Regions from separate parts of the Salinibacillus aidingensis genome, predicted to be linked through region 1. Evidence: riboswitches for the same ligand, from Rfam matches in the RefSeq annotation. Region 1 holds a riboswitch; the other holds the start of a gene.
What was found. A riboswitch is a leader RNA that binds a small molecule or an ion and turns the genes downstream of it on or off. The one in region 1 is predicted to bind cyclic di-GMP.
Positions count from the first base shown of each region.

Region 1 (15,057 bases):
GGAAGTACCGGTTATGGAGCAGAGTTTGTAAAGCTGGTTGAACAGGATTGGGGGCATGGACCGCGTCTGGATTGTGTGGAAGGTATTGAGTGGCTGTTAAAAAATGGCTATACAGACCAGGAGCATCTTTTCCTGTTAGGAGGAAGCTATGGAGGGTATATGTCTCTGTTACTGGCCGGCCGCCATCCTGAGTATTTCCGTGCAGTTGTTGATGTCTGTGGTCCCAGTGATTTGTTCAGCTTCTACAATTCTGTACCAGAAGACTGGAAGCCGATTATGAAGCTGTGGCTGGGTGATCCGGAAAAGGATAAAGATCGGTTTATTAAGGATTCTCCCATTACTTATTTAGACCAGATGACAAAGCCGATGTTCATTATCCAGGGGGCCAATGATCCGAGGGTCGTGAAAAAAGAGTCCGATCAAATGGTAGAAGCGTTGAGAGACAAAGGTGTGGAAGTAGAGTACTTCGTGATGGAAAACGAAGGACACGGCTTTTCCAAAAAAGAAAACGAAATCAAAGCCTTTCGTAAAATCGCCGAATTCTTTGACAAATATCAATAAGGATTTTTCGGGTGGTGCCTGTCACCACCCGAAAAATCTTGTTTCACAAATTGTTTCACAAACTAATGTCCATCGTTTTTCCTCGTTCATTTGTCGGTGGATTTTGAGTCTTTCAGCTTAATTGCTTCCTCAAATCCTCTCCTGTTTTAGTTCATAGGATAGATTTTTTCAATGGAAAACGATAATACCTGGGAAGATGTTAGGGATTATGTATCATTTTATTTTATAAATATAGCGAATGTGCTAGTTTTCCTAATAGATTAATCCAGGCGGTAAATCCTGGAAACCCCTCCTTCCGTTAGCCTTTTGACAATTTTCTCATCCCTTAAAGACCTGAAGGTGTAGTACTTTTGTAGATGGCTGAAGGGTCTCCGGAAAGGTACAAAACTACTAATTTTTTACAAAAGCATTTCTGCAGTCAAAATATGACAAAATTTCATGCAGATTTTTACTATACTAGAATTAACTTCATAGACTTTTCACAATAACTCGCCTGCAGCTCTAGAGCCTACATGTTTAAAAATTCGTAGGGAAGGAGGGATGAACAGGGAGTTTTTTTGTTTTTCATCAGGAATAGTCAGGATATTAAAAAAAGGAGGAGATTTTTTGCTGAAAAAGAAACGTCGGCGAACAAGGACTTTTAGTATGGTCGCCTCTGCATTGATGGTATTTTCACTCGTCGCACCGAGTATGACCTATGCTGAGAGTGCAGCAAAGAACAACAAAATTCATGAATCAGCGAAGAATACCCAGCAGGTGGCGGAAGCAAAAGTCAGTGATCGGCTGCACAAGCAGTTTAGTGATCAAAAGCAAGTGACGTATCTGGTTAAGTTTAAGGAAAAGACGGATACGAAACAGGTTGCCCAGGATGCAAGGAAGAAGGCACAATCGAACAATCTATCAGCAACGAAAGCAGAATTCACTCAGCGCTCTGCCGTGATTTCTGCACTAAAAGCAACAGCCCAGCAATCTCAGCAGAATGTAAAAGCTTATCTTCAAAAAGAATTGGAAAAGGGCAGTGCAAAGGAAGTCCATTCTTATCATATTGTTAATGGAATGGCTGTTACGTCCACTAAAGAGGTTGCGGAAAAGATTGCTTCGTTTGAAGAGGTTGAAAAGCTTCTGCCAAATGAAACCCGTCAATTGCTGACACCTGTGGATACGAAGGTGAAAAACAATCCTGAATCTGAATTGACCAATGTAGAATGGAATGTTGAACGCGTTGGTGCACCAGAAGTTTGGGAAGATGGAATTGATGGTACTGGATCCGTTGTAGCCAACATTGATACAGGGGTTCAATGGGATCACCCGGCCCTTCAGAATAACTATCGTGGCTATGATGCGGATACCGGTGAAGCAAGTCATGATTACAACTGGTTTGATGCGACAGCAGGAGAAAGTGAGCCTTATGATGATCAGGGCCACGGAACTCACGTAATGGGTACGATGGTTGGAAATGAACCGGATGGATCCAATCAGGTTGGTGTTGCACCTGGGGCTAAGTTTATTGCTGTTAAGGCATTTACGGCTGCTGGTGGAACAGACGCGGATTTATTAGAAGCAGCAGAATGGATTATGGCTCCAACAGATTCTGAAGGAAATGCACGTGCCGACCTTGCTCCAGATGTTGTCAATAACTCCTGGGGTGGCGGACCTGGTTTGGATGAATGGTATCGTGATGTCGTGACGAACTGGAGAGCTGCTGGTATTTTCCCTACCTTTTCAGCAGGGAATACGAGCTTAACGAATCCAGGTGGTCCAGGGTCTGTTGCTACACCAGCAAATTATCCTGAATCTTTTGCGGTAGGTGCTACAGACAGCAGTGACAATCTTGCAGGATTTTCTCTGCGCGGACCTTCACCATATGACGAAATTAAGCCTGAAATTTCAGCACCTGGGGTAAACATTCGCTCTTCTGTTCCAGGCGATGGCTATGATGGCACCTATAGTGGTACGTCCATGGCTTCCCCTGCTGTATCAGGCGCTGTAGCGTTGCTTCGTCAAGTGGATAGCAGTATTACCGTAGATGAATTGGAAGAAGTGCTGATCAATTCAGCTATTCCAATGACCGATGATGAATATTCAGAGTCTCCGAATAATGGATATGGACACGGTTTGTTAAATGCATATGACGCTGTTGCTCTTCTGGACAACGGTCTTGGAACAATCAAAGGTACGGTTACCAAACATGGGGAAGATAACGTTGCACCAACCATAGAACATACAGCTCCAGAAGAAACGTATGAAGGAATGGATCTTCCTTTGAATATTCATGTGGAAGATGATATTAGTATCGCTTCTGTTTTACTTGAATATCAAAATGCCAATGGTGAATGGGTATCTGTTGAAGCAGGCCGTACATCCGGAGATTACAAGTCTGCAGATTACACAGCTGCCATTCCAGGTGACCAAATTAATGGTGATTCACTCACTTATAAATGGACGGTTGAAGACTTTGGAGAAAACACTACGGAAAGTGACACGTATACCGTAGACGTTCTTCCTGGTATTTCCCTTGGTTATTCCGAGGATTTTGAAGGCACTCAGCCAGCAGGATGGTCTGTATTTGGTGAAAACAGCTCCTGGGAGTGGGGCACACCTGAATCAGGACCAGGAAATGCTGCGTCTGGTGAAAATGTATATGCGACGAACCTTGCAGGTGATTACGATAGTGACATGAATGCAACACTTATGATGCCACCGATTGATTTACCAGAAGGAGAGGCTTACCTTCAATTTAATCAGTGGCACGATTTAGAGCAGTATTCATCAGGAACGGCCTATGACTTTGGCCATGTCTTTATTTCTACCGATCAGGAAGAGTGGACGCAAATCCTGCAAGTTACAGGTACCACCAGTGATTGGGAAGAAGCAGAAGTAGATCTTTCTGAGTACAGTGGTCAAAGAGTCTATATCGGCTTTAACGTTACAACTGACGGTAGTGTTACCCGTGAAGGCTGGTATATTGATGACGTGGCATTGTCTGATACGTCTAATGGAAATCAGGCATCGCTTCATAAGAAGAAAGGAAACAACGGAAAAACAAAAGGTAAGAATAAAGGGAGAAAGAATGGAAATGCATTCGGGTTTATGAATGGCTTAGGTGTCATGAAGTCGAGCCCTAGTGCAGGTCTAAAAGAAAAGGTAAACCCAGCTGATATTCAGCCGAATTTACCTAAAGAAGATCCTCCTGCCCAAGAGGACTATGTTAATCCTAACTTATTGCCTATGCAGGCGCAAGTGAGCGTACTTGAAAGCGGCCGTTCAGTGACAACTGATCCGGCTACAGGAGAGTATTCGATAAGCCATGCTGCCGGAGAATTTACATTAAAAGCAGAGTCCTATGGCTATGAATCACAGGAGCAAAGTGTAACGCTTGAAGCTGATAGTGAAGCTGTAGCAGATTTTACACTTGAAGAAGTTGATCAGTTTACTGCAACAGGAAAAGTTACCGATCAGGCTACAGGTGAGCCGGTTGAAGGTGCGACCGTTCTTTTAGCTGAGGATGCAAACGTTGCACCCGTTGCAACAGACGAAAATGGGGAGTTCTCCATTACTGGTTATGAAGGCTCCTATACCTTAAAAATCATGGCCCCTGATTATTACAGTAAGGATGTTAGCATTGATCTGACAGAAGATGTTCAGGTAAATGCTGAGCTTGAGCCACTGTACACCTATCCTGGCGGGGAGATTGGCTATGATGACGGCACTGCCGAAAATGCAAGAGCTTTTTATGATGCCGGGAATGCCTGGGCTGTAAAAATGTCTCTTCCAGAGGGCAAGGATCAGGGTGTTGTCACAGACGGTGTGTTCCGTTTCTGGAATGAGGAATGGCCACAGCCGGGTGGAACGGAATTTGCTGTTGAAATCTGGGATGCCAATGGTGAAGAAGGTTTACCTGGTGAAAAGATTGCCGGTCCGATTGAAGCAGAGGCGCTTCGTAATGGTGAATGGACAGTTGTGGATTTAAGAGAGCACAATATTTTTGTAGATGGGGATTTCTACATGGTCTATGTACAAACCCATCCAAACCCTGACACTCCAGGACTGGCTACGGACGAAAGCAGCGAGCATGCCGGACGAAGCTTTCAGCGAGTGGCTGGGGAATGGTCACCATCTCCAACGTCAGAAGGAAACTATATGATCCGTGCCCGTGTAAGCTATGAGGTTGAAGATCCTCAAATTACCTCACCGGAAGCTGGACTCATTACCAGTGATGAAGAGGTAACGGTAACTGGTACAGCTTCACCAACGACAGAAGTTGAACTGACGAATAATGGAGAAGCTGCAGGAACTATTGAAGTAGGAGAATCCGGTGAATTTGACATTCCTGTTGAACTTACCGAGGGTGAAAATGTATTAAAAGCAGTATCCAAACTTGATGGAGCTGTGACTGGTGAGTCTGAAGAAGTTTCCGTCACATTGGATACGACAAGCCCTGAGCTTACCATTGACAGTCCTGAGGATGAGTCGAAATCCAATCGTGAAACAGTAACGGTTGAAGGTACAGTCAATGATGCGAATCTTGATTGGGTAAAAGTCAATGGAAGTGAAGCTAATATTTCAGATGACGGCACGTACTCCAAGCGAGTTTTACTCGATAATGGGGAAAATGAAATTGAAGTGGTTGCTCAGGATTTAGCAGGAAATCAAACGACTGAAACGATTACGCTTGATGTTGACTTTACAGCTCCTGAAATCAGTAATCTTCTGCCTGAGGAAGACCATGAACTGAAAGCTGGAGAAAGCGTGCGTATCGAATTTGACAGTGAGACTGATTTGGATGCAACGTTTGTCATCCATATGCCACTCACCAATGCACGTAATCAAGTATCCAACGCAACTGAGCTTCCTATGATGGAAATGTCTGATGGCCACTATGTTGGCTACTGGACCGCCACAAGCAATCTTAAAGCAGAAGGTGCAGTCATCGAAGTAAAAGCAGTAGATGACCACGGAAACGAAACAAGAAAGAAAGCAGACGGGAAGCTTTATATTAATTAAGGTGGTGCCGCCGCGGGTAGTGCCTGTCACCACCCGAATAATCTTGTTTCACAGATTGTTTCACAGAACCCCTGACATCTCACGCACGGTGTCGGGGGTTTTTCTATATTCATTCGCTGATAAAAGTACACTATAATTTACAATTTGTGGAATGTTGGGCAAACCTCTTGATTATCAGCACAATTCGTCGATAATTATAAAGAGTGAAAATGATATAAAGCAGAAAACCGATAAGGGCAAACTTATTGAAAAATAAGGACGCAAAACTAAGGGCCTAAAGCTTACGAGCTATGGCAGCCTGGTTGCCGAAGAACTGGTCATAACAGACGAGCCTTTTTCTTTGGCTGGTCTTTTTTCATGTTATCTACCTTTTTGTCCTTATTGGATGCTGATCTTGTTACGAACAAAAGTCATTAAGCAGCAATCTATGAGTAAGGAAGAGGCGCAAATGAGTGTAATTTTACTAGCAGACGATTCAGCTTTTATGAGAAATTGGCTGAAACAAATTATTCAGCAGCACGGGTCTCATGAGTTTGTAGAAGCCAAGGATGGACAGGAAGCTGTTACAGTTTTTCAGGCTGTCCGTCCTGATATGGTCATTATGGACATGGTTATGCCCGTGAAAAATGGACTTGAAACTCTGTCTGAGATCATGAGTTTTGATTCAACAGCCAAAGTCATTATATGTTCATCGCTTGGGACACAATCAAATGTCATGGATGCCATCCAGTCAGGAGCAAAGGATTTCATTGTAAAGCCTTATTTTAAAAATTTGGGAGAAATTATAGACAAACATCTCGGAACAGCCACCACTTCAACTGAATAAAATTCCAGAATCGCTGGCTGCTTTGATATTTCATACCCATGTTTGCTATAATATAAAATTGGCTCGCCTGATAATCAGGAGAGAGCGGGCAGGGAGAGGGCTATTTAAATTAGACAGGTCGATAAAATGAATAAATGGATGAACAACTTTTTTCAGCTCGACAAGTATGAAACTACACTGAAGAGAGAAGTTATGGCAGGTTTGATTGGTTACTTTGCGATTGTTTATATCATTGCTGTAAACTCTCTCATACTTTCAGAGGCCGGAATACCACTGGAAGCAGCAATTCTGGCGACGATTTTCATTTCCTTTGCGGGCTGTTTTCTTATGGGATTCTGGGCCAATATGCCAATTCTTCTCGTTCCAGGTATGGGAGTAAATGCTTTATTTTCCTATACTATGGTTCAATCGATGGGGCTTTCCTGGCCTGAAGCTTTAGCTGTTGTACTGGTTTCAGGGTTAATATTTGTATTCATTGCATTTTCCAGTTTTGCGAAAACGTTGAGTGAATCGATTCCCCAATCCCTGAAGGAAGCCATTACAGTTGGTCTTGGACTCTTTTTAATGCTCATTGGACTAGAAAAGGGTGGGATTGTAGAAAAGGGTACAAATTCGATTGTGGCACTTGGGGATTTAGGTAATCCAGCTGTGCTTGCGACCGTACTGACTTTTTTGATTGCCATCATTTTGTTCATAAGGAATGTACCCGGCAACTTTCTTATAACTGTTGTAGTAGGAACCTTTATCGCATGGGCATTTGGTTTACTGGATGCACAGAGTAATAACACCAGTCAGCTATCCATTCGTGAATACATGAATGTTTTCGGTTCGATGTCTTTTGACCGTTTATTCTCCATAACCTTCTGGATAGCGGTGTTTTCCTTAACGATGGTATTGGTTTTTGAAAACGTAGGATTAGTACACGGACATGCGAATTTTATTAATCGCCCGGATGGATTTTCAAGGGCATTTCAGGCAACATCCGTTTCGGCTATGTTATCTGGCTTGTTCGGAACCAGTCCTACTGTTGCAACAGTTGAAAGTTCAGCAAGCATGGCAGCAGGTGGCCGAACAGGAATTACGGCGATTACGACCGGCTTTCTGTTTTTGCTGTCCATCTTTTTTATTCCGGTCATTAAGCTGATTCCAAGCAGTGCCATTGCCCCCATTTTAATTATTATTGGCGGATTAATGCTCCAGAATATTCGAAACCTGAATCTCAAGGATATGAGTGAAAGTTTTCCAGCCTTCCTGATTATTGCCCTGATTCCATTCACGTATAGTATTGCGGATGGGATGGCAGCCGGATTTATTTTATATCCAATCTTAAAAGTCGGGATAGGCCGGGCACGAGAGGTTTCGTTTACACTGTATATTATTGCGTCACTGTTTTTAGTGAACTTTGTGGTTCATGTGATTGGCTGAACGTGGATTATTAATTAATTGATTAAGGGGTACAATCCATTATTGCGATTGTACTCTTTTTTGTGTATTCATGGGAAATTCCTGGACAGTAGAAGCTTACTATGCTTACCCAATCATCATCTTATTTTGTTATAATCAATCATCTATTAATTCCTCCATATATGTTAAAATTTTTATAAAGGAGGGTAGGATATGTTCAATATTTTTAGTATTATCCTTATCATTGCCGGAGTTATACTGTTAACTTTTTTTCTAAGTATTATGATTAAAAATAAAAAGATTTTGGTGGTTGTTGAAGCATTGATTATCTTTGGACTGATATTCAGTGTTTATCAAATGCAGTATACTAGTTTTAAAGCTCTCTATTCAGAAGAAATATTTACTGATAGCACCGTAGTAGAGGAAGTCCGAATTACCTTATATAAACCACCCAAAGAGCGCGGTTTATCTGAAATTGACAGGCAAATTACAATCAAAGATTCACAAGTTATAGAGGATATATTGAATGATTTTTCAGGAGTGGAACTAAAGAAAGATCGTGATTCTGCGGGATTATTTAAAGAGTTTGGAATAAGACTCCTTATAACAAGGGAAGCGAAGGAGGATTACTATCTCTCTGATTACCATGGTTTTCGTGTGAATGAAAATTACCTGGGTACTTATGAAATTATTAACGAAACGAACCATTTGAAAACCATTTTATCTATAATGGAAAACACAAAGTAGATCAATTTATAGTGGAATCGATTTTCTTCCTTTATGTTGGATATAAGAAAATATGCTCAAAAGAGGGTCTGTTCTAGAAATCACTCACTTTTTTACCGTTGACACTTTCAGAAAATTCATCATATAATACGGTCAGCAGTTAGATTGTTATACTGGCTGTTTTTTTGTATAAAATTTTTTTGTAAGCGTATTCAAGTATGGAGGTGTACATATGCTGCAAAACCTTCCTGATAAAATCTATTTAAAGGATGTAGGGCCAAGGGATGGATTACAGAACGAAGAGACTTGGATTGAAACAGAAGACAAAGTGACGATGATTGATAAACTGGCTCAATCAGGATTAAAAGAAATTGAAATTTCCTCTTTTGTCCATCCGAAATGGATTCCGGCTTTATCTGATGCGAGAGAGGTTGCCAGACAAATTCAGCGTTATCCTGATGTGAATTATTCAGCGCTGGTTCCTAATCAGAAAGGACTGGAGCATGCACTTGAAGCAGATCTCGATGGAATTTCCGTATTTATGTCTGCAAGTGAAACCCATAATCAGAAAAATATCAACAAGACGATTGATGAGACGTATCCAGTTCTGCGTGACGTCATCGAAGTGGCTAAGCAGGAGAATAAGGTGGTCACCGGCTACGTTTCAACGGTGTTTGATTGCCCTTTTGAAGGAAGAACTAAACCAGAGCAGGTGATCCCTGTTTGTGAACAATTACTGGAGTCAGGTGCTGATTATCTATCGCTTGGAGACACCATTGGATCAGCCGTTCCATCACAGGTGGAAGCTTTACTTGATGAATTATTGAAGCGTTACCCTGAGGAAAAGCTGATTATGCACTTCCATGATACAAGAGGAATGGCGATGGCAAATCTATTAACCTCTCTTAATTATGGGATAACACATTTTGATAGTTCCGTAGGCGGGCTGGGTGGCTGTCCATATGCGCCTGGTGCAGCGGGGAATGTTGCAACGGAGGATGTTCTGTATTTATTCCATGGCCTAGGAATAGAGACAGGTATCTCAATGGATCATCTTTTGGATACAGCCGAATTTATTCAGAGTAAATTAGGGAAGCGGCTGCCAAGTAAATCCCTTACTCATCAATTAAGCAGAAATTAAAATTTATTATGCCGATATAAAAGCAGGGATTCAGCCATGCTGGAGGGAGATAATCGGTGAACAGCGAAATGACTAAATGTTTCTGAATGAAAAAGAACGAAATCATCAGGATTCCGTTCTTTTTTCATGCTACTCATCCTCAGTCTCCACTTCATTTTCATCATAGGAAATCCAGTCACTGAAGCTTCCCGGGTAGAGTTTAACATTATGGAATCCGGCCATTTTTAAAGCCATAATATTCGGAGTAGCGGAGACACCGGACCCGCAGGAAACCATAATTTCCTTATCTTTCGGGAGGCTGGCAAAGTGCTGACTCAGATCATCCGGATCCTTCCATCGTCCATCCTCGCTTAAAACGTCCTTATAAAAGTAGTTTATGGCTCCAGGAATGTGTCCGGCTTTTTTATATAAGGGTTCATTTTTGCCCAGATAGCGGTCTTTGGAGCGGGAGTCAATTAAAATCGCCGAGTCCTCCTGGAGCTTTTCTTTGACCTGATGAATATCTACTACTTCATCTGCTCTCGGCTTTGGAATAAAGGTTTTCCTTTCAGCAACGGGCTGTTTCGTCGTTATTTCATAGCCCTTTTCCTGCCAGCGTTCTAATCCACCGTCCAGAACATAGACGCTTTCGTGTCCTAAATAATGAAGGAGCCACCAGCATCTCCCTGAAAACATTTCATTACCCTGGTCATAGACGATGACGGTTGTATGTTGATCAATGCCGATATTTCCAATCTTTTGAGCAAACTCATTAATGTCCGGCAGAGGATGATTTCCGCCGTGCTCTGTTTTTTCACCGGCTAAATCCTTATTCAAGTCTAAGTAAAACGCTTGGGGAATATGGCCTTTGAGGTATGCTGCTCTGCCTGCACCCGGATTCGTTAACTCAAACCGTGTATCGACAATGACCATCTCATCGGAAGCATCCATTTTTGTTTTTAACTCATCGACAGATATTAGAAATGACAATCCTATCCCTCCAAATGACGTAGGTTTATCACGGATGAACTGGCCGTAATATCCCCACTTCAAGTCTTGAGGGTACCCCAAAAAGACTATGTGGGGATAAACGGCCAGTAGATTCCTGATAAGTTCAACTAACCATCAGTGGGGGATGGAGAAAAGTCCCACTAATGGAAGTTTCACTTTATGTTTATTCTAAATGAAAACGGTGAAAATGAATAGTTGTAAAAAAGGATGAAAGAAGGTCATCATTCCTTTATAATAGATTTCAACAAGAATATCGTCGGGAGAGATGAAATTGGTAACCATAAAAGAAATAGCAGAAATGGCGCAAGTATCTAGATCAACCGTTTCCCGAGTGCTGAATGACTCTGGATATGTCAGTGAGGAAGCAAGAGAAAAGGTAGAACAGGTCATAGAGGAAACCGGTTATGTTCCAAGTCAGTATGCGAAATCCTTACGTACAAAAAGGACAAAAGTCATTGGAGTCATTCTGCCGACTATACAGACCGAGACCCCGAGCAGAATTGTAACGGGCCTTGGCAAAGAATTGGAGGAGCACGGATACCAGATTCTCTTAGCCAATACCAATCACGACAAGGAGAAGGAGCTGGAATACCTGGATCTGTTAAAAGTTCGTCAAGTGGACGGAATTGTACTGATTGCCACGAACACGGCACCTAATTTAATAGAGAAAATCAAAGAATTACCCATCCCGGTCGTTATGATTGGCCAGGAAGCAGAGAATGTCATGTATGTTTCCTATAACGATTATGATGCAGCCCGTACACTTACATCCTTATTTATTCAAAAAGGTCATAAGAAAATTGGATTTATCGGAGTGGATGAATCCGACAAGGCTGTAGGGATTTTACGTAAACAGGGATATTATGATGAAATGCAGGCACACGGTTTACCTGTGGAAGAGAACTGGGTGCAAAAGGCAGTCTTCAATATAGATTCCGGTTATGATGCCATGAAGAAGATTCATACCTCAGAAGGCGTCCTTCCATCTGCTGTGTTTGCGGTAACAGATCGGCTGGCTATTGGAGCAATGAGTTATCTGAAACAGGAGGGGTTACGTATTCCTGAGGATGTAGCGGTAGCTGGGATTGGGGCTTCGGAAATTTCCCAGTACATTCATCCGAAACTCACAACCATCGATTATCAGAATGAAAAAGCTGGAGAGGAAGCAGCAAAACAGTTGTTATCCTGTATTCACTCAAAAAAAGTGAAAGAAAAAATGATCTTAGACTATAGACTAATAGAGAGAGATAGTGTATGATAGTACCTGAAATCGATTCCATGATTTATTTTTGAATAATGTGGAATCGATTCCACCCAAAAGAATACTTTTAAAGGAATAAAAAAATATTTTTATACAATGTGGGATCGATTCCACAAATAAAGGAGTGTACATCATATGTCTGATAACAAGAAAATTGCAGAAGAGCTGATTGAGGCCGTTGGCGGTACAGACAATATTCAATCTGTTACTCATTGTGCCACTCGTCTGCGCTTTATCATTCAGGATGAAGATAAAGTTGAAAAAGAAAAGGTGGAAGATATTGATAAGGTCAAAGGGGCCTTTTTTAATTCGGGACAATACCAGGTCATTTTTGGGACAGGTCTTGTGAACCGAATTTATGAAGAAGTCGCAAAATTTGATTTGAAAACGGCTTCCAAAGATGAACAAAAGCAAGAAGCTGCTGAACAAAATGGTAATCGTTTACAACGGGCTATCCGTACATTTGGCGACGTATTTGTTCCGATTATTCCTGTTCTGGTTGCAACCGGTTTATTTATGGGATTGCGCGGGCTGTTTGTACAGGAAAAGATTCTGGCCTTCTTCGGTTTGACCCCTGAGGATATTCCGGCGGATTTGCTGCTATATACGGAAATTCTGACTGATACGGCCTTTATCTTCCTGCCGGCTCTGGTTGCCTGGTCAACATTTAAAGTGTTTGGCGGAACTCCAATCATTGGTATCGTACTTGGGTTGATGCTTGTCAGTCCTTCACTTCCAAATGCCTGGGGTGTAGCTGAAGGTGCGGACCCGATTATGTTCTTTGGTTTTATCCCTGTTGTTGGGTATCAGGGTGCTGTTCTTCCTGCCTTCATAGCCGGTATTATTGGTGCAAAACTGGAAAAATCCATTCGAAAACGAGTGCCGGAAGCGTTAGATCTTATTTTAACACCGTTCCTTACATTGTTAGTGATGAGTATCCTGGCTCTATTTGCGATTGGACCTGTATTCCATACCGTTGAAAACTATATTCTTGATATTGTTCTGGCTCTACTTGAGCTTCCGTTTGGTTTAGCCGGTTTAATCCTTGGTTTCTTAAACCAGATTATCGTTATTACAGGTGTTCACCACATCTTCAACTTACTTGAAATTCAATTACTTGAGAACCTTGGGGAAAATCCGTTTAATGCGATTGTTACGTCTGCGATAGCGGCTCAGGGTGGAGCAGCCTTAGCTGTTGGATTGAAAACGAAAAATAAAAAGTTAAAGGCTTTAGCTATGCCATCGTCCGTATCTGCGTTTCTGGGTATTACGGAACCAGCCATCTTTGGTGTCAATTTACGCTATGGAAAGCCGTTCCTAATGGCGCTTATCGGTGGTGCAGCAGGTGGTTTTGTTGCATCCATTACAAACCTTGCCGGAACGGGGATGTCCATTACGGTTATCCCGGGAACCCTCCTTTATCTCAATGAACAGATCTTCCTGTATCTGCTCGTTAACATTATCGGAATTGCCGTAGCATTCGGTTTGACATGGATGTTTGGCTATTCAGACGAAAAACAGCTTAAAGAATAAATAACGATAAAGGAGCTTTTTATGCATCAGGAATTGAACAATCTCAAAAGGAAAGCACATGAACATGCAGAAGCTTATAAACATGTAGTTGCAGACGATCCCTATCGTCTGCACTACCACCTTATGCCACCTGTTGGGTTGTTAAATGATCCAAACGGTTTTATTTATTTTAAGGGAAAGTATCATATCTTTTATCAGTGGAATCCATTTGAAACGGCACACGGGGCCAAGTTCTGGGGACATTATATCTCTGAAGACCTTGTACATTGGGACAAGGCCCCCGCAGCTCTTGCTCCTGATCAGTGGTACGACAAAAACGGCTGTTACTCAGGCAGTGCAGTGGTTTCCGATGGAGAACTCTATTTATTTTATACTGGAAATGTAAAGGATGAAGCCGGAAATCGGGAATCCTATCAATGTCTGGCAACCTCCCATGATGGCATTCATTTTGAGAAAAAGGGCCCGGTCATTCACGTTCCACCTGGATATACCGCTCATTTTCGCGATCCAAAGGTGTTTCGTCATGAAAATAAATGGTATATGGTCATTGGTGCCCAGACCGAAGCAGAAGAGGGAGTTGTCGTACTTTATTCTTCAGAGGATTTATTAAATTGGAGTTTTCTGGGTCCTATAACTGGCAGCAGACAGAATCAACTTGGGGACTTTGGTTATATGTGGGAATGTCCGGATTTATTTCCTCTTGGGGACAAAGATGTGCTGATCGTTTCACCTCAAGGATTAGCTCCACAGGGATTTAAGTATCAGAACGTATTTCAGACGGGTTATTTTGCCGGTGAGGTTGATTACCAAAATGTTCGTTACCAGCACGGAGACTTTACAGAGTTGGACAAAGGGTTTGATTTCTATGCCCCGCAAACCACATTAGCATCCGATGGTCGCCGTCTGCTGTTTGGCTGGATGGGAAATTCAGAAGAAGGAGATGCTCGCCAGCCAACGCATGAACACGAATGGATTCATGCGTTAACCCTTCCCCGTGAGCTGGAATGGAAGGATGGAAGACTGTACCAGAAGCCGGTACGTGAGCTGAAACATTTAAGAAAGGACAACATCGAAAGGAAAGATGTTACTTTTGAGAGTGCGAATCCAGTTTCGTTTGACGGGATAAACGGAAATGTTTTTGAGCTTGAAGTATCTATTATTGATTGGAATGCACGCAGTTTCAGCATTAAAATTGGTAAAGCTGTAAAAATACGTTATGATACAATGGAAGGGATTCTATCATTGGAAAGAGAAGGATTCACCCCTGATAAGGAAATGGAATCAAGAAAATGCTATCTTGAGAATCTTCATCATTTGCAGATATACAAAGACACATCTTCCGTAGAGGTTTTTGTGAACCATGGCGAAGAAGTATTTACTGCACGTATTTTTGATGAGCCGGACGCACAATCGCTTGTTTTCCAGTCTGACGGCCAATTAACCGCAAGCCTGAATAAATGGAACCTCGAGAGAATCACAGAATTTTAAATAGTGGAGTGGTTAGATGTTAGGGAAATTTTTTAAAAAGAAGAATCAAGCTTCAGAAAATGCTGAGGTAAAAGATATTACGATTTTAGCACCAGTGTCAGGAGAACGGGTATCCCTTGAGGA
Region 1 is NZ_AP043759.1:1,075,586-1,090,642, forward strand. Features, by position in the region: gene ACZ5OK_RS05965 (S9 family peptidase) at 1-561, shown strand, start outside; gene ACZ5OK_RS05970 (S8 family serine peptidase) at 1,171-5,565, shown strand; cyclic di-GMP riboswitch class I at 5,791-5,875, shown strand; gene ACZ5OK_RS05975 (response regulator) at 5,960-6,391, shown strand; gene ACZ5OK_RS05980 (NCS2 family permease) at 6,518-7,816, shown strand; gene ACZ5OK_RS05985 (hypothetical protein) at 8,009-8,542, shown strand; gene ACZ5OK_RS05990 (hydroxymethylglutaryl-CoA lyase) at 8,757-9,662, shown strand; gene ACZ5OK_RS05995 (sulfurtransferase) at 9,792-10,631, opposite strand; gene ACZ5OK_RS06000 (LacI family DNA-binding transcriptional regulator) at 10,924-11,910, shown strand; gene ACZ5OK_RS06005 (sucrose-specific PTS transporter subunit IIBC) at 12,049-13,446, shown strand; gene ACZ5OK_RS06010 (glycoside hydrolase family 32 protein) at 13,468-14,934, shown strand; gene ACZ5OK_RS06015 (PTS sugar transporter subunit IIA) at 14,951-15,057, shown strand, end outside.

Region 2 (15,057 bases), 410 kb from region 1:
TGGAGTGCGGAAATGCCGGATATGGAAAAGTTTTATCAGAATAAGGATGTAAAAATTTTAGCTGTGAACTTAACCCAGACAGAAAGTGGAATTCAGGATGTTAGAGATTTTGTGAAAGAATTTGATTTATCCTTTCCAATTCTGCTCGATCAGGAAAGCAATGTCGCTAACACCTATCAGATTCAGCCCATTCCAACTTCCTATATGATTGATTCTGAAGGTGTGATATCGTTTAAAACGTTAGGTGCCTTAAATTATGATCTTATGGTTCAGGAATTTGAAAAAATGCAATAAGGCCAGGTGCTTGTACCGCGTGTGAGGTGATTTATAGTGAAGCAAACCATTCTGGTAATTGAAGACGATTACATGATAAGAGAATTGATTTCAATATATTTAAAGAAAGCAGGGTATGAGGTTGTAGAAGCAGCAGATGGGGAAGAAGCAAAGGAAGCCTTTCTTACTCATCATCCCTGTTTACTGATTCTTGACTTAATGCTTCCGAAAATAAGCGGGGAAGAGCTGTGTACATGGGTAAGAGAGCAGGAACGCAATGAAGTTTCGATCATTATGCTGTCTGCTAAAGCCAGAATAAACGATAAGATTAAAGGTTTGAAGCTTGGTGCAGATGACTATTTGACAAAGCCTTTTGATCCAGACGAGTTAGTCGCACACGTGGAGGCCGTTTTACGAAGGACCGGTCAGTTCTGTCAAAAAATCACCTATGGCGGCTTGTGTATTAAACCTAGAAAGGGCGAAGTGATGCTGTATGATGAGTCGCTTAAGCTGACGAAGCATGAATTTCAACTACTCTATCATTTTATGGAGAATCCGAATGTTGTTCTGACAAGAGAAAACCTGATTCAGCAATTATATCCGCATGCTGATAAAACCGTGATGGACCGGACGGTTGATGCTCATATTAAAAAATTAAGGGAAAAAATCGAGGAAGATCCTTCTTCACCAAAACGGATTTGTACGGTAAGAGGAATGGGGTATAAATTTGTTCATGAATAAGTGGAAAAAAGTCAGGCTTCCAAGATGTTTATTAGGACGACTGACGCTAATAAATATTACCGTGGTTACAGCTTTCATTCTCCTGACCACCTGGGGAATTTATAATACCTCCTGTTTCCTTGTTGATGGTATCGGCACAATGAACCAAATGACACAGAAGCAATTTGAGTCTGCTCTTTTACAGTATCTCTGGATTTTCACCTTTACGACGATTGTCACCGGGAGCATGATTCATTTTTTTCTGACAAAAAAATTGACAGGTCCCCTAAGAAATTTAATAGATTCAACGAAAACTATGAAAGAAGGTCGATATCCGAGTCCTATTCAAAGGAGGTCAGAGGATGAAACAGGACAGCTTATTGACCACTTTAATGATATGGTTGAGCAATTAAAGAAAAATGAGCAACAACGAAAAAAATGGTCTCTGATATATCCCATGAACTAAGAACGCCATTAGCCAATTTAAACGGGTATTTAAATCCCCTGCATAATGGTATGATTGAAGGCCGTCCAAAGCTGTATAAAGCCCTCTATGAAGAGTCTGAACGTCTTAGTGGAATGCTGGAGCAGCTGGATAGGTTAAAGGAATGGGATGATATCAGTGGACAAACCTTTTCTGAACAGGAAAAAGTTAATATGAAAAGCATCATTGAACAAACGGTAGAGATGTTTCGCTGGGCGGCCAAAAAAGAGGGAATTCCAGTCGAACTTCAACTGGAGTCTCGTATGGTTCAGGTTCATCAGGAGGGCGTTGCACAGGTTTTAAATAATTTGCTGGACAATGCCATTCGCTACCATAAGGGTGGCGGCTCCATTATGGTTCAGGGAAAATGATCTGAATGTAAATACTATGATTCCTTTACGGGTCCGGGAGAAATCATTCCGGAACGAGAGCAGTCCCTCATTTTTGAACGGTTTTACCGTATTGATCCTTCCAGATCACGGGAATCAGGTGGGACAGGCCTTGGTCTAGCTATTTCAAAGGAAATCATAGAGCATCATCGTGGTCAAATAGGCGTTCATTCAGAAGGAAATATTCACACATTTTGGTTCACACTTCCACTCGAGAAGGGGTCATGAAATTTTATAAGTAATAGAAAAATATAATAAAATATGTCGAATTTTTTTGAAAATAGGCCTATTGGATGATGTCACGTTTGACGATCAGAGGTATATTACAGGGTGAATGGATGAATGGAGTAGTGTCTGTACAATTCATTTATCATGAAAGGGCAAATCTATCTGAAAAGAAGGGGCGCAAAGTTACAGGCCTAAGGTGTACAAACTATGGTGGCTGGACTGCTGATGATACAAGCACGACTGACAAGCCGTGCTAAGTTTCTTCAAAAATGATAAGGAGGATTTATAATGAATAATCAGTTATTTCTAAACGGGAAATCTCGTAACTTATTAGTAGCGTTGCTTATGGCGGCTGTATTTGTTTTTGCATTCGGACTCAGTGCTGCACAAGCTGAGGAAGGAGAAGAAACAGATACAACAGAGACGGAAACAACAGCGGATACAGAAGAGACCGGGGAAGCACCGTCCTCAGAAGAAAATACTTCCACAGATGAAGAGAAGTCTGAAGAAGAGGGTTCTGAGACAAGTGAGGAGACGGACACAAATACAGAGGAGGATTCCTCGTTACTGCCTGGCGATCTCTTCTATTTCACGAAGAAAATGATGGAAAACATTCGTCTTGCATTAACATTTGATGATACAGAAAAAGCGGAATTATTGGCAACATATGCGGAAGAGCGTATTAAAGAAGCAGAAGCTCTTTTTGCGAACGGCGAAAAAGAAATGGCTGAAAAGACCCTTGAAGAAGCATTAGCTAAGCAGGAAAAGGCTATGGCTAAATATGAGGAAAGTCAGTCAGAAGAAGAGAATAATACAGATGAAAATGTAGAAGAAGTGGATGATGAAGCAGAAGAAGAAGGCAGTGAAACCGAAGAAGGTACAAAAGAGGAAACGACTGAAGAAAATGGCGAGGAAACAACAGGGGATTCAGTAGATTCCATTCGTTCAGAGCTTGAAGAGAAGTTTTCTGCAAATATTGAAGCTTTAACTGCTGCACTAGAAAAAGTAAGCAATCCGCGAGCGAAAGCAGCTTTACAAAAAAATATTGCCAAAGCACAGAAAAAGCTTGAGTGGAAAGTGGACAAAGAGCTGGCTAAATTGGGCTTAGACAGTGAGGACGAGGAAACTGAATCTGAAGAAGGAACTACATCTGATGAAGAATCAGAAGGAACCGACTCTGAGGAAAATACTGAAGAAGCTGGTAAAGAAGAAGTTGAACAGGTAGCCTTGAAATCAAAAGACACTGAGGAAGCTGAAGAGGATGAGGCTGCAGAAGAAGAGCAGGAAGAAACAGAAGATAAAAACGAAGCAGCTAAAGAAAAGAAAGAAAGAGCTCAAGATAAAGCTGAGGAAAAGCGTGAACGAGCTCAGGAAAAAGCTGAAGAGAAGCGTGAGAAAGCCAAAGAACGCGCTGAAAAGAAAAATAATGGAAAAGGAAATCATCCTGGAAAGGGTAATAATGGAAAGCATAACTAATCCAGGTAAAGCGGCCAAATCACTATGGTGGTTTGGCTTTTTTTATGGTGATCATTCAAAGCCTGCCTTTACTCGAATTGAGCTATGTGTATTAGATGAATGAGCCGAGACTGGTGAAGGTTATTGATTAATAAGGGAAAGTGACTGATGTTGATACAGAACTGGCTGATAAATGAACGAAATGGACTGATAAACTCGTGCACCAGATTGATAAATCCATAAAATCTCAACTCCGGAAAAATGTCGGTCTGCCCCTCTAACCCCTGATCCTCCCCAAGAAACGCCGGGAAACCCAGATTAAATCATTTAATCGGTACTTATCGAAAAATTCAGGTGATTTTATGACGAAATGGACGTTGCTTAAATCGTCATACTCCCCTAAGGTTAATAAAGTATTTGAAATCGAACAGCTTCAAATACATACTATATAACGACTAAGGAGTATCAAAAAACATGTGTGGAATTTTTGCTATGACAGGAGGAATGGCTGAATCTTTAATGACTGAAGTGTTAAACAGTATGCGTCATCGTGGACCTGATGAAGGGAGCGATGTAAAACTGGAGAATTTTCACTTAGGTCATCAGCGCCTGTCTATTATTGGTTTAGAAGATGGAATTCAGCCTATTAAAAATGAAAATGGATCGAAATGGATTGTATGTAACGGGGAGATCTATAATTATCTTCAGCTTAAAGAAGAGCTTAAAGAGAAAGCTACCTTTTTAACGAAATCCGACAGTGAAGTTGTGCTAAAAATGTATGAGCAGGAAGGTGCCAAAGGGGTCGAGAAGCTGGACGGGATGTTTGCCTTTTTTATAGCAGATGAGGCGAATGACACCTTCCTGGCAGCCCGTGACACCCTTGGGATTAAGCCTCTGTATTATGGAAAAGACGACAAGGGCCAATTCGTGTTTTCCTCTGAACTGAAAACCTTATATCTTGTCACGGATGAAGTACGTGAATTTCCAGCCGGGCATTATTATACCCCGGAAACAGGTTTTGTCTGTTATCGTAAAATAGCAGAGCCGAAGCAGAGCGAAATGCTTTCGGATCAATCGTTGGAGGTCATGACAAACAAGATTAAAGATCAGCTTACGAATGCCGTGAAAAAGCGTCTCCTGGCAGATGTTGAGGTAGGTGTACTATTAAGTGGAGGACTGGACAGCAGCCTGATTTCCGCGATTGCCACAAAGCTTCATCAAGGGGAGAAGCCTGTGAAATCCTTCTGTGTGGGTTCTGAAAATAGTGAGGATTTAATGCGTGCCCGTGAAGTAGCAGAAGCGATTGGAACCGAGCATTATGAGTATGTATACACGAAAGAAGAATTAATTGAGGTACTGCCAAAAGTAATCTATCATTTGGAATCTTTTGAGCCATCCCTTGTTCGCAGTGCTTTGCCTAACTACTTTGTATCCCAGCTCGCCGCAGAGCATGTAAAAGTAATTCTGTCCGGAGAAGGGGCGGATGAACTTTTCGCCGGTTATGACTACCTGAAGGATTTTCAGGATGATCAAGGTTTAAATCAAGAGATTATCCGAATTATAAATTCCCTCCACAATATAAATTTACAGAGGGCAGATCGTATGAGTATGGCTCATTCCCTTGAACTTAGGGTGCCATTCTTAGACTTGGATTTAATAAAGGATGCTTTATTCATACCGGCTCAATCAAAGCTTCATACAGACGAGCATATGGAAAAATGGATCCTTAGAAAGTCCTTTGATGGTCTGCTTCCAGAATCGATTTTATGGCGGAAGAAAGAGGAGTTTTCAGCAGGAAGCGGGGCTTTGGATATTTTAGAGGAGCATGCTAATAAAGTGATTTCAGACCATGAATTTCATGCATTGAATGCTGAAGCACCTGTTAAACTGCGCAGTAAACAGGAATGCCTTTGCTTCAAAATTTATAAGGAAATCTTCCCGGAAAAATCAGCATTGGAAGTTATGGGACGCTGGGCAACAGCTTAAGGAACTTTTCCAAAAAGTGCAGGAGCTCCTGCACTTTTTTAATAGGTAAAAAGATGCATTTTTCATACTTTCGTTGGAATAAACAGGAATAAAATCATGTTGTTATTTTTTTCTATCATGATATAACATAGTTGGAAGGTTATATGAAAATGTTGGAGGAAGAGGGGTTTTATGGTTGGTTATGACAAACAAATTTGGGGTTTTGTGTTTATCTCTTTTTATGGTCATGTTTTTAATGGCCTGTGGCAATCATTCTGAAGAAGATGCCAGTGCCAGTGAAGATGAAAAGAAACAGTCGGAGGAGCAGGATACTGAAAAGAATGAGGAACAGAAAAAGGATGAAGACAAAGAGGAAAAGTCTGAAGAGGATGAGGAATCCGGGGATGTATCCTTTGAAGTTCAGCAATCAGCTCCAGAGGACCAAGGGGAAATGGAAGTATGGCTTGAGGGTGACTTCACCATTAAGAATAAGGTAGTCACAGTCAATGGAACGACAAATTTATTGCCGGAATCTGAGCTTTACCTTGATTTTGACTGGCAAGATGGCTCTATTATCGGTGGATATACCCGGACACGAGTAAACGGTAATGGCGTTTTTAAACTTGAGAAGGAACTCCCCAATGATGTAGAAGGAATCATTCACACCGAATTAAGCTTTGATATGTCCAAACAGGATGAAGAAATTCAGGAGCACTATGGCGATAAACTCGCCGGGCACTTTTTGCGGTATGAGACAGGAACAGAAGAAGAAACCTACAGAAAAGCTTCTTTCCAGAAAACGATTGAATTGGATGATAAAGAGCAGTCTTTCTCTATCGAGGAGCCAAGATGGAAGATCCCTGAAAATTCCGGAAATCCTGAGGTTGAGCTCGAACCTTCTATCGAAAAGAAAGGAAAATATGTGGTGGTGACCCTGGAAAGCAATTTGATTGGCGGTGCCTATGTTCGTGCCGATACAGAAATTCCAAACTACATTACATCAGGATACTACGATGATGGCTATACCAATCCGGATGGTTCCGCTACGTTTTACATCCGGGATCCTGAGCGGGAAATGGATGATATCAGTGAGTATGAAATTATGATCAGTATGGACCCGACACATCATAATAATGGTGCTCATGTAAAGGATGCCTATGGCAAGAATGGTGAAAAGCTAAGCGGTGAGTACCTTCGCAAAGATCATGAGGATAAACAGACCATTGAACAAACGTTAACCGTCACAGCAGAATAAGAGATAAAAAAAGGACAGATGGATATCCGATTTTGGATTCCCTCTCTGTCCTTTTTGTATCGAACTCAAAACATATTCTCAGCTTTTTATTCGTTTTCTATAATATTTCCAGTACCATTTTTCAAACTCCTGTGCTGGCAGTGCACGACTGTAAAAAAAGCCTTGGCCATATATTCCTCTACTCATCAGCAATTCAAGCTGCTCGGCTGTTTCCACACCTTCGACAACCACTTTTGCTTTTAATACCTTTCCAATTTTAATGATGGTTTTCAGCAATGAATGAACACGCTTGCTTTCTAAAGCATCATTTAAAAAACGCTGATCAATTTTTAATTCATCCATTTCAATGTCTTTAATCATACTTAATGAAGAGTAGCCGACACCAAAATCATCAATCGAAATGCCAATACCAAGCTGTCGCAGTTCATCAATATTTTCCTTCGCGTCCTCATAGAATAATAGCGCTGACTCGGTAATTTCCAGAGTTAAAAGTTCCGGGGTCATCTGTTCATCCAATAAAATTTCTTTTAGACGGGGAATAAAGCTTGGATTCATGATTTGCTTTGTCGAAATGTTAACGGATATCGGGAATGGCTCCAGGCCATGAGCGCGAAATTCTTTAGAATGTCTGCAGGCTTGCCGAATGACCCATTCCCCAATAGGGATGATAAGTCCAGTTTCCTCTGCAATGGGAATAAATTCACCGGGACTGATATAACCAAGGTCATTTTCCCATCGCAGCAGTGCCTCAGCCCCTGCCAGAGCACTGGTGGATAAATCAATCTGGGGCTGGTAATGGACAGCTAGTTCACCGTTCTCAATGGCTTTGTGCAGGCGGGTTTCCACCATGATTTTCCGTTTCATTTTCTGGTTTAATTCATCATCGTAAAATTTATAATTGTTTTTTCCGCTTTCCTTTGCCAGGTACATAGCGAAATCAGCTTTTTCAATTAACGATTCTGCCTTTTCTTCTGCCACCGGACACATGGTGATGCCAATACTCGGGGTGGAGAAGATTTCATTTCCGTCGACAATAAAAGGGTGATTCATCTGATTAATAATACGTTCTGCAATTTCCTTCACTTCCTGCTCATCTGCGTCCTCAATGAGAACTAAAAATTCATCCCCGCCCTGCCTTGAGACTATATCGTTTTTTCGGATGCAAGACTGCAATCGATCTGACATTTGAATGAGGAGTCGATCTCCTACGCGATGTCCCAGAGTGTCATTGACCCGTTTGAAATTATCAAAGTCAATAAACATAATACCTATTGAAATATTATTTTTTCTTGATGATACAAGAGTTGCTTCCAAATAGTTCTGGAACCAGTTTCGATTCGGCAGACCTGTTAACGAATCGTTATAGGCCATTTTGTTCATGACTTCCTCGGTTTCCTTTTCGCTCGTCACATCAAATACGACTCCGTCTACTCTTACGACCTCTCCGGCATGATTGAAGACAGGTGTTCCACGATCTTCAATCCAGCGTGTCTGCTTGTCAGGACGGATAATTCGGTAGACGACCTTTGTTTTTCTGCCTCTCTTCTGCTTTTGCAGGGCGTCTGTTAAGATTTCGTAATCATCAGGATGGATAGATTCGAACAAGATATGTGGATTTTGTTCAAATTCTTTACGTGTAACTCCATAAATATTGGCATTTCCCTCAGATACAGTTATTTCACCCGTTTTAAGATTCCTCGTCCATAACGTAATATCATTATTATCAAAAATCTCCCGGATATTTTTCTCATTTTTCTTCATCTTCCCCGCCAGATAACCAATCAAAATGGAAGTCACAAAGGCCATTGAGTTAATAAATAAGGCTCTGATCAATTGGTTTGGAGTAAGGGAACTGAACGTCTGAAAATCAACGCTAATCCGTAGCGTCAGTATGATAAGAAGAGAGAAGATGCCACCGAATAACCCTAAGTGATAGGAAAACAAGGATACAGATATCAGGTTCATTAACCAGAAAATCCCTGTATTTAAATGGGGAGAATAAAATTCAATTCCAAGCGCCAACAGGAAAATAATCGTACTAATCATCCATACATAATATAGAATTTGCTTAAGGTTGTATCTGCTCATTGAAGTCACCTGCTACTACGTATGTATTCTTTAATCTTTTCTGAATAGTAATCCGATACTATTAAACCATTTTTGCACCTAAATAAAAAGTCCTAATCGGTATTGGGAAAAAATCCTATATTATATAAAGTTCGGTGCCCCCTTACCATTTACCAGTAAATACCTGACTGAGCCCCATCTTATATGAGGCTTTTTTCATGTATAATAGAAAAATAGACATCGCGAAAAAAGGGGAGAGGATTTTGAAAAAGAGACGCTGGATAAAAATAGGGATAAGTCTGCTTATTACGCTGTTAATCATAAATATTATTGCCAGTATTTATTTTTATAATCTGGCCATTGATCGTGACTTCCCCAAAGATTTTCTAAATGGAAATGATGATTTAGAGGTGTCCGGGGAAGCGATGGAGGTTATGCTTGATGGAGGCTGGCGCGATTGGGTAGCCGATCAGAATTTTGACAGCTGGAAAATGGAATCCTTTGATGGGCTCAAGTTGCAGGGCTATTTTCTGGAGGCCGAGGAACCTTCAGATAAAACCGTCGTATTTGCCCATGGTTATTTGGGAAATGGGAGCCAGATGGGATTGTTTGGCCAGTATTACTATGAGGAATTAGGGTATAATATGTTTACCGCTGACATGCGTGGTCACGGAAACAGTGAGGGAGATTACATAGGCTTTGGCTGGCATGACCGGCTGGACTATGTCGACTGGGTTCATAGAGTCATAGAGGAATTAGGCCCGGATACAGAAATTGTATTGCATGGTGTATCGATGGGAGCTGCAGCTGTGTTAATGGCAAGTGGTGAAGAATTGCCGGATAATGTAAAGGCTATTGTAGCTGATAGTCCTTACACAAGTGTGTATGGTTTATTTGATTATCAGATGGAGCGCATGTTTCATCTTCCGGACATTCCTGTCTTGCCAAGCACAAGCCTTGTCACAAATATACGGGCTGATTATTCATTAAAGGAAGCTTCTGCATTAAAACAGGTTCAGAAAGCAGATGTGCCGATTTTATACATCCATGGTAATGACGATGCCTTCGTTCCAACCCGAATGTCCAGAAAGCTGTATGAGAATACAAAGAGTAAGGCGGAGTTCGTCACATTTGACGGATCAAGTCATGGAGAGGCTTTTGTTATTCATAAAGAGGAATACGTTGCTGAGTTAAACGATTTTCTGAATATGTATGTAGATGGCTAAGTCTATTTTACCAGAAGAATCTATGTTAAAATTTATATAAAAAATGTGATATCATTTGTCAAATAAGACATATCATGATAGTTTTTAAGTACATATGTGTTTTTTGCATAGTACTGTCAAGTTTTATACAGAAGAAAGCGTTTGTGAAAGACGCCTTAGAATGAAAATGATGAAAAATGGAGGGAATTTTTCGTGAATATTATTGTAGCTGGCGGAGATGGCTTCTGTGGGTGGCCAACTGCCCTTTACTTATCAAAACAGGGACATGATGTATCCATTTTAGACAACGAAGTAAGAAGAAAAATTGATGATGAACTTCATTCCAACTCTGTCACACCCATCTCTTCCCTGGAAGAAAGAGTGGACAAGTGGAAGGAGTTAACCGGTAAAGAAATTCGTACATATATCGGTGACCTTAACCATTATGATTTTCTCCGGGAAGTATTGAAAAAAGAACAGCCGGATGCATTCGTTCATTTTGCTGAACAGCGCTCTGCTCCTTATTCCATGATTGACCGCGAACATGCGGTTTATACACAGACAAACAATGTTGTAGGTAACTTAAATGTATTATATGGAATTCGTGAAATTGTACCTGATTGTCACCTGATTAAATTAGGGACCATGGGTGAATACGGTACACCGAACATTCCTATTGAAGAAGGTTTCATTGAAATTGAACATAAAGGTCGCAAGGATGTTCTTCCATATCCAAAACAGCCAGGTTCCTTCTACCACCTTTCAAAGGTACATGACAGTCATAACATTATGTTTGCCTGCAAAATCTGGGGAATTCGCGCGACTGATTTGAACCAGGGAATTGTGTACGGCCTTGAGACGGATGAAACAAAAATGGATCCGCTACTAACTAATCGTCTGGATTACGATGATGTATATGGTACAGCCTTAAATCGCTTTATTATTCAGTCTACAATTGGTCACGACTTAACCGTTTATGGCCAGGGTGGACAAACCCGCGGATTCCTGAATATTAAGGATACTGTACGCTGCATTGAAATTGCTGCGGAAAATCCGGCCGATAAAGGGGAATTCCGTGTATTTAACCAGTTTACTGAGGAATTTTCTGTATTGGATCTTGCCAAACTAGTACAAAAGGTAGCGAAAGAAGAAGGATTCGGCACAGATATCGCTCATCTGGAAAATCCACGTGTAGAACTGGAAGACCATTTCTTCCAGGCTGAAAATACGAAGCTGAAGGATCTTGGGTTAGAGCCACATTTACTGACAGAAGACGTTGTGCGTGACATCCTGAAGGCAGTTGTGGATCACAAGGATCGTGTGATCAAAGAGAATGTGCTTCCTCAAGTATCCTGGACTTAAAAACAAGGAAGTGTCTTTCATGAAAATTGCCATTGTAACGGAGACGTTTCTCCCTTCTACAGATGGAATTGTAACGAGACTGACTGCCTGTATTCGTTACTTCTTGCAGGAAGGACATGATGTACGCATTATTGCACCCGATCTTGGTGTATATGAGTTTGAAGGAGCAAAAGTTGAAGGGGTTCCAGCGCGGACCCTTCCTTTTTATCGTTCCAAGAAGTTTTCCCTGCCTACCCGAAAGGTTAAGAAGCTTTTGGCAGATTATGATCCTGATGTTGTCCATGTAGTGAATCCGGCATTGGTCGGTTATTCAGGAATTAAGTATGCAAGGCAGCTGGGATACCCACTGGTTGCTTCCTACCATACCAATATCGCCCAATATCTGGATTATTACAGGCTTTCTCCATTTAAAGGCCTTATCTGGTGGTATTTCCGCAAGCTTCATAACCAGGCAGACTTAAATCTCTGTACATCCAAAACCGTTCAGGATGAGCTGATTGACCTCGATTTTTACAATGTTCATGTATGGAAACGCGGGGTCGATACGGAAATGTTTCAGCCTAAACGTTATGATGAAGAGATGCGTGAGCGTTTAACAAATGGACAAAAGGATAAAATATTATTACTGTTTGTTGGCAGACTTGCTGCTGAAAAAGAAATTGAAAAGATAAAAACCGTTTTAGATGAATCTGATGACTTTGTTTTGGCAGTGGTAGGGGATGGTCCGCATCGCGATACACTGGAAAACCATTTTGAGGGAACAAACACAGTTTTTACCGGATTTTTACACGGAGAAGAACTGGCGAAAGCATTTGCTTCTTCAGATGTATTTGTCTTTCCTTCCACAACTGAGACACTTGGGCTTGTCATTATGGAAGCCATGGCATCAGGACTGCCGCTTGTTGCTGCCAAAAGTGGACCGACATGTGAGCAAATTGAGGATGGCAAAACAGGTTTATTATATGAACCGGAGAAGTCCATGAACTTTAAAGAGACCGTTTTACAGTTCAAGGATGAAACGCTGCGAAAACGCCTGGCTGTATCTGCCCATGAGGAAATTAAGGAACTTGGATGGACAGGTGCTGCCGATCAAGTGTTACAATTTTATAAGGAAGTAGCAGGAGTCGATGAGAAGCTGAATCAGGAGCAATCATAAAATAAGTCATTGAACATCTGATAGAGGGATTCCATGGGAAATCATAAAAAGAAAAAAGGCCCTTTTCAATTTATGCAATTTAGTGTTATTGGGGTTGCAAATGCAGCTATTGACATAGGAGTATTAAATCTCTTACTGTTATTTTTTCATACAGATAATCAGGGACTGTTATTGTTTTATAATACCATAGCTTATACACTGGCTGTAGCTAACAGTTATTTTTGGAATGCCAGCTTTACCTTTCGACGTTCAGCGGAAGGGAGCAACTGGCAGCGCCTGACCTTTATTGGACAGGGGATCGTGAGTTTAGGTGTAAATAACTTTGTCTTTTATATCGGCAATTTACTATTGGGATTTATTGGTATACCAAATTGGCTGCGCTATAATATTGCAAAGGGATTAGCCATGTTTCTCTCATTCCTCGCAAGCTTTTTTATGATAAAATATTTGGTGTTTAGAGATTTTGGAGCAAAGAAAGTGAAAGAATAATATCATTTTTAACAGGGAAGCTCAAATCACAGATGGTGTGATTTGGGCTTTTTTCGATATATCGGGATTCTTCATCCAGTTGCAGTGCACAGCTGGACCCTTTTAGAACCAAATCGACGACCCCCACAATCCAAATTAAATTATATAAAGACTTGAAAAGAAAGGATGTGACCTGCGTCAATTTTTATCAAATTATTTGATTTCCTGGGAGAAAGAAAGAATTTCGGCAACACCTTGTTCATTATTTCACAAAATAGACAAAGGTTTGTTACAGAAATGTGAAATAGTGAACAAAGTCATTTGCAAATCTAAAATTCATGTTAAGATATAAGTGTAATAAGGAAACAGCAAATGCGGTAAGGCCATGGCACCGCTTCTGTTACCTTATAATACGACAATATGTGAAATACTGAACAAATTTTAAGGGGTGGATTTATATGTTTAATCATTTTCTTCGTAATAACAAATATGTTGCAGGTGTGTTAGCTTTTCTTAGGATATATATTGGATATCATTTTCTTACAGCTGGCTTTGGAAAAATAACTGGCGGTGGATTTGATGCAAGTGGATTTATAAAAGGTGCAATTGCAAGCGCTGGTGGGGAGCATCCAGCTGTTCAGGGCTGGTGGGCAGCATTCCTGGAAAACGTTGCGTTACCAAATGCTGAAGTATTTACGTTCTTAGTTATGTGGGGAGAGCTTTTAGTAGGTCTGGCCCTTATCCTGGGGATTTTCACAAACTTTGCAGGGCTAATGGGGCTGACAATGAATTTTGCGTTCCTATTCAGTGGTACAGTTAGCACAAACGCCCAAATGGTATTAATAACGGTATTCATCGTTGTGGCAGGCTACAATGCAGGACGTTTCGGTCTGGATCGCTGGGTAATGCCTTTCTTAAACAATCACAACTTAACATTCAAGAGCCGTAAGAAACATAAAGAAGAAGTAGCGGTTGCATAACTGAATATTTATCATCCGGACAAGAGAAAACCTTAAAAGACGCGACCACAGCCGCGTCTTTTAAGGTTTAAGGGAAGATAAACAAGTTTATGACATATTATATCCATGATTAATCACAATGGATGAATACTAAGAAGAAGAGCATGGCTATTTCAGGGGTGAAATGGACATGCTTTTATATTTATCGGCTAGAAAGAGATATGAACCAAAAAGTTCCTTGCAACAGTTTGAATCTTCAGAAATGTATGATATAGTGTTTATAAGTGGAAATTTGAGGGGTAACAGTTAAACATACTGACTGGTTAGTATACTATATTGTAATTCAGCTTTTTTATTTCACACTTATGAAAGCGTTATCAAAGGGGAGGAGATCTTTTGAGTTTAATTCAGGATTTATTTCAATTGGACGGAAAGGTTGCCATTGTTACAGGCGGGGGTCGTGGCCTTGGGAGACAGATTGCTTTGGCCTATGTCGATGCCGGAGCTAAAGTTGTGATCTGTTCCCGAAAGCTTGAAAATTGCGAGACCACAGCTAAAGAAATTGAGGAAAAGGGCGGAGAGGTTTTAGCGCTGCAGTGTGATGTTCGAGAGCCTGATCAGGTTCAATATGTCGTAGATCAGACGATTGAGAAGTTTGGTAAAATCGATATCCTCGTAAACAATAGCGGGGCTTCGTGGGGAGCGCCCGTATTAGAAATGCCGCTGGATGCCTGGTACAAGGTCATGAATGTAAATGTGACAGGTACCTTCCTGATGTCACAGGCGGTTGGAAAGCATATGGTGGAACAGGAAAGCGGAAAAATTATTAATCTATCATCGATTGCAGGTTTAAGAGGGGTGGATCCACGTGTGATGGATGCTGTGGGCTATAACGCCAGTAAGGGTGCCATTATTACAATGACAAAGGATTTAGCTGCAAAGTGGGGCCCTCATAATATTCATGTAAATTGTATTGCACCAGGATTTATTCCGACGAAAATGTCTAAAGGAGTACTTGAGCATGGGGGAGGAGTTGTTTCAGAATTAACGCCTTTACGTCGCTTAGGAGAG
Region 2 is NZ_AP043759.1:669,238-684,294, forward strand. Features, by position in the region: gene ACZ5OK_RS03735 (TlpA disulfide reductase family protein) at 1-294, shown strand, start outside; gene ACZ5OK_RS03740 (response regulator transcription factor) at 331-1,014, shown strand; gene ACZ5OK_RS03745 (HAMP domain-containing protein) at 1,007-1,459, shown strand; gene ACZ5OK_RS03750 (HAMP domain-containing sensor histidine kinase) at 1,432-1,848, shown strand; gene ACZ5OK_RS03755 (ATP-binding protein) at 1,939-2,094, shown strand; cyclic di-GMP riboswitch class I at 2,236-2,321, shown strand; gene ACZ5OK_RS03760 (DUF5667 domain-containing protein) at 2,383-3,570, shown strand; gene asnB (asparagine synthase B) at 4,024-5,535, shown strand; gene ACZ5OK_RS03770 (hypothetical protein) at 5,717-6,769, shown strand; gene ACZ5OK_RS03775 (putative bifunctional diguanylate cyclase/phosphodiesterase) at 6,848-8,857, opposite strand; gene ACZ5OK_RS03780 (alpha/beta hydrolase) at 9,097-10,062, shown strand; gene ACZ5OK_RS03785 (NAD-dependent epimerase/dehydratase family protein) at 10,255-11,403, shown strand; gene ACZ5OK_RS03790 (glycosyltransferase family 4 protein) at 11,423-12,559, shown strand; gene ACZ5OK_RS03795 (GtrA family protein) at 12,593-13,048, shown strand; gene ACZ5OK_RS03800 (DoxX family protein) at 13,486-14,007, shown strand; gene ACZ5OK_RS03805 (SDR family oxidoreductase) at 14,383-15,057, shown strand, end outside.
Region 2: it holds a riboswitch for cyclic di-GMP, as region 1 does, so the genes downstream of both, ACZ5OK_RS03760 (DUF5667 domain-containing protein) here and ACZ5OK_RS05975 (response regulator) in region 1, are expected to answer to the same signal.